DNA from 2 places in the Promicromonospora sp. NPDC050262 genome. Region 2 is predicted to be linked to the other one. Evidence: riboswitches for the same ligand, from Rfam matches in the RefSeq annotation. Region 2 holds a riboswitch; the other holds the start of a gene.
What was found. A riboswitch is a leader RNA that binds a small molecule or an ion and turns the genes downstream of it on or off. The one in region 2 is predicted to bind cyclic di-AMP.

Region 1: linked by a shared signal. The riboswitch ahead of AB0I29_RS18040 (C40 family peptidase) and the one ahead of AB0I29_RS12395 (NlpC/P60 family protein) in region 2 are both predicted to bind cyclic di-AMP.

Annotation. Positions count from the first base shown of each region.
Region 1 covers NZ_JBFAKX010000011.1:224,023-227,328, reverse strand. The annotation lists gene AB0I29_RS18045 (hypothetical protein) at 1-805, shown strand, start outside; gene AB0I29_RS18040 (C40 family peptidase) at 955-1,689, opposite strand; cyclic di-AMP (ydaO/yuaA leader) riboswitch at 1,691-1,886, opposite strand; gene AB0I29_RS18035 (hypothetical protein) at 2,049-2,942, shown strand; gene AB0I29_RS18030 (S8 family serine peptidase) at 3,082-3,306, shown strand, end outside.
Region 2 covers NZ_JBFAKX010000006.1:290,596-293,901, forward strand. The annotation lists gene serC (phosphoserine transaminase) at 1-287, opposite strand, end outside; gene AB0I29_RS12390 (metal-dependent transcriptional regulator) at 370-1,086, shown strand; cyclic di-AMP (ydaO/yuaA leader) riboswitch at 1,227-1,419, shown strand; gene AB0I29_RS12395 (NlpC/P60 family protein) at 1,572-2,216, shown strand; gene AB0I29_RS12400 (universal stress protein) at 2,380-3,306, shown strand, end outside.

The DNA of each region.
Region 1 (3,306 bases), on a different contig from region 2:
CAGCGTCCAGGTGGACCAAGGGCGCTCGCAGTACGCCGCCCGCGAGATCGTCCTCGCGGTCACCAACGACTCGGACGAGACGATGACGTTGGTGTCGGGGGCCCTGGACGCGGACGGCTTCGGGCCCACCCACCCCACCAAGGAGAACCGCACCCCGGCGCTGCGGCCCGGCACCACGCGGGACGTCTACGTCGAGCTGGGCGAGGCGGAGTGCGCCGGCTTCCCGGCGGGGCCGGAGGAGCCGGTGCCGGACGCCGCGCCGTCGGCGACGATCACGCTGGCCCTGGGCGAGTTCGACGAGCTCGGGCCGGCCAGCGACGTCGTCGTCGAGGAGGTGGGCGATCCCGGCGGGCATCTCGCGCGGAACCACGCGGTGGACTGTGCCACGGCCGCGGTAGCCGCGGGCGCGAGCCTCGCCGTCGACGCGGACATCCCCGTCGAGACGCGCGACGGCGAGCTGACCGCCCTGGTCACGCTGCGGATCGATCCGGTGGACGGCGGGCCCGAGGTCACGATCGGCCGGATCGCCGGGACCACGATCACGAACAACCCTGACCCGGACGGCGAAGTGACCGGCTGGACCGGCTCCGCGCTCGACGGGCAGCGTTCCGGCAGCGTCACCCTGCCCGTGGTGCCCGCCCGCTGCGACGCCCACGCCGTGGGCGAGGACAAGCGCGGCACGTTCCTGCCCGTGTCGGCGAGCGTCGACGGGGTGGCGCAGCACGTGATCTACGTGCCCATGCCGGACTCGGCGCGCGCCGACCTGTTCGCCTTCATCGCGGACAGCTGCGACTGGCCGGAGTAGCCCCCCCCGGGGCCGGGTGCGCGAGAGGCGCCGCGTCCGCTGCCGGATACCCGGCGCGGAGGCGGCGCCTCGCGAGACTCTGGTGTTGCGGCTGTCCAGGCCAGCGGCTCAGGCTCTGCCTCTTTGTCGTCTGAGCCTGCGGCTCCGGCTCAGACGACCCGGATGAAGGTCGGGCTGTTCTGCCACATCTCGGTGTAGCGGACCGGCATGCCGGCGGCCCAGGCCTCGATGATCATGCCGTTGCCGGCGTAGAGGGCCACGTGGCCGGGCGTCCAGACGATGTCGCCCGGCTCGGGGTACGTGACCTGGTAACCGGAGCTGAGCATCGCGCTCGAGGAGTGCGGCAGGGAGACGCCGAGCTGCGCGTACACGTACTGGATCAGGCCCGAGCAGTCCATGCCCTCCGACGGCGAGTTACCGCCCAGCACGTAGGTGATGCCCAGGTAGTTGAAGGCGATGTTGACGGCCTGCTGGCCGACCGGCACGGGGTCCGGCGCGTCGACCGAGACGACGGCGGGGCCCTCGCCCTTCTCGCCGTCGGCGCCCGTGGAGGTGCCCAGGGCTTCCATCTCGATCGGCATCTTCGCGTCGGCCGGGACGGTCACGGTGGGGGCGGCGGCGACGGACTGCTTGGCCACCGCGGTGAGTGAGTTGAGGTCGACCGAGTTGAGCTTCGCGGTCTTGACGTCGGTCTTCAGGTCCATCGCCGGGGCCGCGTGGGCCGTCGTCGCGATGGTGGAGATCAGGACGCCACCGGCGGCTGCGGCGATCGCGCCGCGGCGGGCAACTGTGCCGGCGTTCTCGGTGGCGGTACGGGCGAGGATGGTCAGCGGTGTCTGGGCCGGGCGGCTGTCACGATGCCGTCCGCGGAGGGAGTTCGTCACCTAATGTCTCCTGTACCGCCTGCGAGGTCAGCTGTCGGGTTCGGGTAGGAGTACAACCCGGCCGCACGGCTACTGGGGGGTTTCCGTCCGGCTTCACCCCGAGGACGACGATCCTGCTGTCGCCCGGGAATGGGTCCCCCGCTCCTGTCTTGAACGTCTGGTCACGAACCGGTGACAGGACTCGGCGTCCGGCTCGCGACTCCACCGTGCGGTGGAGCAGAAGTCAAAGTACACACGTTCACGGAAAAAGTCACGATCGGGTTACGCATTACGGTCTGACCCAACGAAGGCGCAGATTTGCGCCGTTCCGGGCTTCAGGGGTTATGACCGACATCACACATCCGCTACCGTTCGGCGGCATGGGCGAATCGCACTCCCGTATCTCCGCCTGGTGGGTGTTTCCCATCAGTGCGATCGTCTGGTGGATCTGCGGATTCCTGCCCTGGCTCGCGCAGCTGTCGTACCAGGTCACCGGCATCGCGGACGCTTCTGACGCCGCCCAGGCGGGCATCCTGCCGCTGCCCTTCACGGCCGACGGTGCGGTGGTCGGCCTCGTCGTCATGGCGCTGCTCGGTGGCGTGCTCGCCGGGACCACCGCCCGCCTTGCCGCCTCGGCCGGGGCGGGCGCCGCCGCCGCGATCGGCGGCACCCTGCTCGCGATGGCCGGAGCAGGTGGCGCCTCCTGGTGGCTCGCGGCCCGCGAGACGGTCCCGGGTGACGCCATGCCGCTCGGCATGCTCGTGGTGACCTGCGCCGCCGGGATCGTCGGCCTCGCGGCCGGGCTCCTGGCGGGCCTCGGGCCGGCCGCTCTGCGCGGTGTCGCCCTCGCCCTGCCGGTGGTGCTCCTCGACGGCTGGTTCTGGGGCTTCGTGCCCGGCAACGCGGTGTCCCCGACGGGCACGTGGTGGGTGCTCGCCCTGGCGCTCGGTATCGCGTTCGGCCTCACCGTGGACAGCAAGCCGATGGAGCTGCTCGGCTGGCTGCCCGCCGCCGGCGCCGTGTGGGTGCTGCAGGCGGCCGGACCCGCCCTGCTGGCGGTGCAGGAGAACATCTGGCCGGGCTCGGCGCTCACCGAGGACCCGATGTCCGCCGTGGCCCTCGCCGCGGGCAAGATCGCCTCCGCCGCGATCGTTCCCGACGGGCACCAGCTCGGGGCCTGGGTGGTCGCCCTGCTGCTCGGTGCGGCCATCGCCGCGCTCCGGCTGTCCAGGGAAGCCGATGACGAGAGCGAGCTCTCCGAGGCCTGGGCCTGACATCCCGCGCCCTTACTGATTGCGATTGTGTAAATTTCACCCCCAACCGGGCGTGAGGCCTGTTCGGCGTCGACTCGGTCGTCCTAGGTTTGCCCCAGTTCAGGGGTAATCAGCCCCTGTGCGAATAATGGGGGCATATATGAACAGGAAGTCACTTGTCGGCGCCGCCACCTCCGCGGCGCTCGTCGTGGCGACGCTGGTCGCGGTCGCGCCGGGCGCGCAGGCCGCGACCAGCGATCCCCTCCGGGACAGGCAGTGGGGCCTGGACCAGATCAACGCCGAGGCGGCCTGGCCGGCCAGCACCGGCGAGGGCGTGGTGGTGGCCGTGGTCGACACAGGAGTCGACTTCGACCAGCCCGACCTG
Region 2 (3,306 bases):
GCGTGCTGCGCCTTGCGCTCCACGAGGCACAGCGTGGCGACGTCCCAGAAAGCGGTGGAGCCGCCGTTGCCGAGGGCCACCTCGTACCCGTCGGGCGCGCCGAGCAGCTCCGTGACACCCTCGCGAATGCGGCGGACCACATCCTTGACGGGCGCCTGCCGGTGCGAGGTACCGAGCACGTGGGCGTTCGCCACGAGATGATCGACCTGTCCCGGGCGCACCTTGGAGGGGCCTGAGCCGAAACGGCCGTCAGTGGGCAACAGGTGTGTCGGGATTGTCAGTGGCACAGAACTAGACTAGAACCTGGGCCGACGCCCGGGGCGCCGAGCCCAGGGCGACTGGACGGCTGCGCGCATGACGGGAGCTGACGTGACGGATCTGATCGACACCACCGAGATGTACCTCAAGACGATCTACGAGCTCGACGAGGAGGGCATCACCCCCCTGCGCGCGCGCATCGCGGAGCGCCTGGGGCACTCCGGTCCGACGGTGTCGCAGACGGTCGCGCGTATGGAGCGCGACGGGCTCGTGATCGTGACCGGCGACCGCCACCTGGAGCTCACCGAGCTCGGGCACGACAAGGCGATGCGCGTGATGCGCAAGCACCGCCTCGCGGAGCGCCTGCTGACCGACGTGATCAAGCTCGACTGGGAGCACGTGCACGTCGAGGCATGCCGCTGGGAGCACGTGATGAGCGACCTCGTGGAGAAGCGGCTCGTGGGCCTGCTGGACCACCCGCACCACGACCCCTACGGCAACCCGATCCCCGGCCTGTCCGAGCTGGGCGAGGCCTACACGGACGTGCCGTTCCTGGCCGGCGTGATCTCGCTGCCGTCCGCCTTCGAGGCCGCGGCCAAGAAGGGCGTGAAGGGCGAGCCGCTCGCGGCGTCCCTGACCCGCATCGCGGAGCCCCTGCAGACGGACGTCGAGCTGCTGGCCCGACTGTCCGACGCCGGTCTCGTGCCCGGCTCGCGGATCACGGCGGAGCTCACCGACGGTACGTACACCGTGACGGTCGACGGCGCCGGGACGGCGCTCGAGCTGGGCGAGGACCTGGCGCGACACCTCTTCGTCGCGACCTCCTGAGGGTGTCCCGAACCACCCGCTTTGTCGGAAAGGTGAGGCCACGTTCCCGACACGCCATGACATTCGTTGCCGGAACGTGACATCGGGGGTGACGTCGGGTACGTTCGGATCGCTCCCGCGGAGTTTATTCCGAGGGAGTCTCCGGACGGACGCCGAACTCTGTCACCGGCCGGGGCCCCAAGACGACCGCATGACAGAGGCGGGGGACCCACCATCGGGCGCCAGGGTGCGTCCTCGGGGTGAAGCCGGGTAATCCTTCGGGAGTGCACGGCCGGGTGATTTCTCCCACCCGAACCCGACAGCTGACCTCGAAGGCGTACAAGGAGAGGTACTACGTGACCGCACGTACCACCCGCGCACGCCATCGTGCTGCGCGGCGCCCCGTGACTCCGCTCACCGAGCTTGCTCAGAACGCCGCCGTCGGTCGTCGTACCGCCGTCGTCGCAGCAGCCGGTGGGCTTCTTGTTTCCACCTTTGGTGGCGCGATGGCAGCGCAGGCCGCTCCGATGGAGACCGGCCACGCCAAGATGAACTCGGTGGACCTCAACGCGCTGACGTCCCAGGCTCGCGAGTCCCTGTCGAACGCCCCTGTCGTGACCGTCGCGCCCGACGCCGAGCTGAGCGTCGAGAAGTCCGCCGTCTCGGTGGTCTCCGCCGCCGACAACGAGGACTACCAGGCCGAGCTCGCCGCCCAGGAAGCCGAGGAGGCCGCTGAGGCGGCCGCCGCCGAGGCAGCAGAGGCCGCGGCCACCGCGGTGTCGACCACTTCCTCGTCCGTCGACATCCCGGCGTCGGCGATCGGCAACTCCGTGATCTCCATCGCCAGCCGCTACATCGGCGTCCCGTACGTCTCCGGCGGCTCCAGCCCGAGTGGTTTCGACTGCTCGGGCTTTACCTCGTACGTCTTCGCGCAGCTCGGCATCTCGCTGCCGCACTCGTCGTCGGCGCAGGCCGGCTACGGCACCCAGGTGCCGGCGTCGCAGGCCCAGCCGGGCGACCTGATGTGGACCCCCGGTCACGTCTCGATCTACGCCGGTGGCAACACCATGATCGACGCGTCCAAGCCGGGCACCGTGGTCGACTTCCGCACCATCTGGCAGTCGAACCCCACGTTCATCCGCCTGGGCTGATCGCAGCCACGCAGTACCGCAGCAGAGCGCCTGTCCGGGGAGATCCGGGCGGGCGCTCTGCTTTGCCATCTTTCTGCCGTCTTTTTGCCTCCGGATACCCGTGGACCGCGCCCCGCCGGTAGCGTTGGAGGGCAAAGATGCACTGCTGAGGAAAGGACTGGCGATGACACGATCCGAGGTCGTACTGGTCGGGGTGGACGGATCGGCCGCGAGTCTGCACGCGCTGGACTGGGCTACCGCCTACGCGCACCGCGTGGGCTGGGCGCTGCACATCGTGTGCAGCTACTCACTGCCGTCGTTCACCGCCGCGTCGCTCGACGGCGGATACGCCGCCCTGGACGACACCACGATCCAGGAGGGCGCGAAGGCGGTCCTGGTCGAGGCGGAGAACCGCGTGGCCGACGCGGGGGTCCGCGCCACCACGGAGGTCGCGACCGGTGACGCCGCGGGCGTGCTCGTGGAGCTGTCCGCCGACTACGGGCTCGCCGTGGTCGGGACCCGGGGCCGGGGCGGGTTCACGGAGCGGTTGCTGGGCACGGTGTCGTCCGCGCTCCCCGCGCACGCGAAGTGCCCGGTGGTGGTGGTGCCGCTGCGCGCCGAGACCAACCGCGGCGTCTCCTGGACGCCGCCGGACCTCGCGGCGGACGAGCCGGCCGGTGCGCCGGCCGCCCTGGACGCCGAGGCGGGCGGGGTCGCCGAGATCCGGGAGGTGCGCCGCATCGTCGTCGGCGTGGACGGGTCGCCGCAGGCCGAGCGGGCGCTGCAGCACGCGATCGTGCAGGCCAACGCGTGGGGTGCGGAGCTGACCGCCGTCACGGGCGTGCCCGTGGGCAACGCCGGGATGCTGGCGTGGCTGCCGTCCTCGATCGACCGGGAGCAGGTGCTGGCCGACATCGGGGCCGGCATGGACGTGCTGATCGACCGGTACGAGGCGCAGAACCCCGGGCTGCGGATCCGGCGGATCGTGCTCGACGGCACGGGCGCCGAGCTACTGACGGAGTTCTCGACGGCGTCGGACCTCGTGGTCGTCGGCTCGCGCGGCCGCGGCGGCTTCCGCGGGCTGCTGCTGGGCTCGACGAGCCAGGCCGTG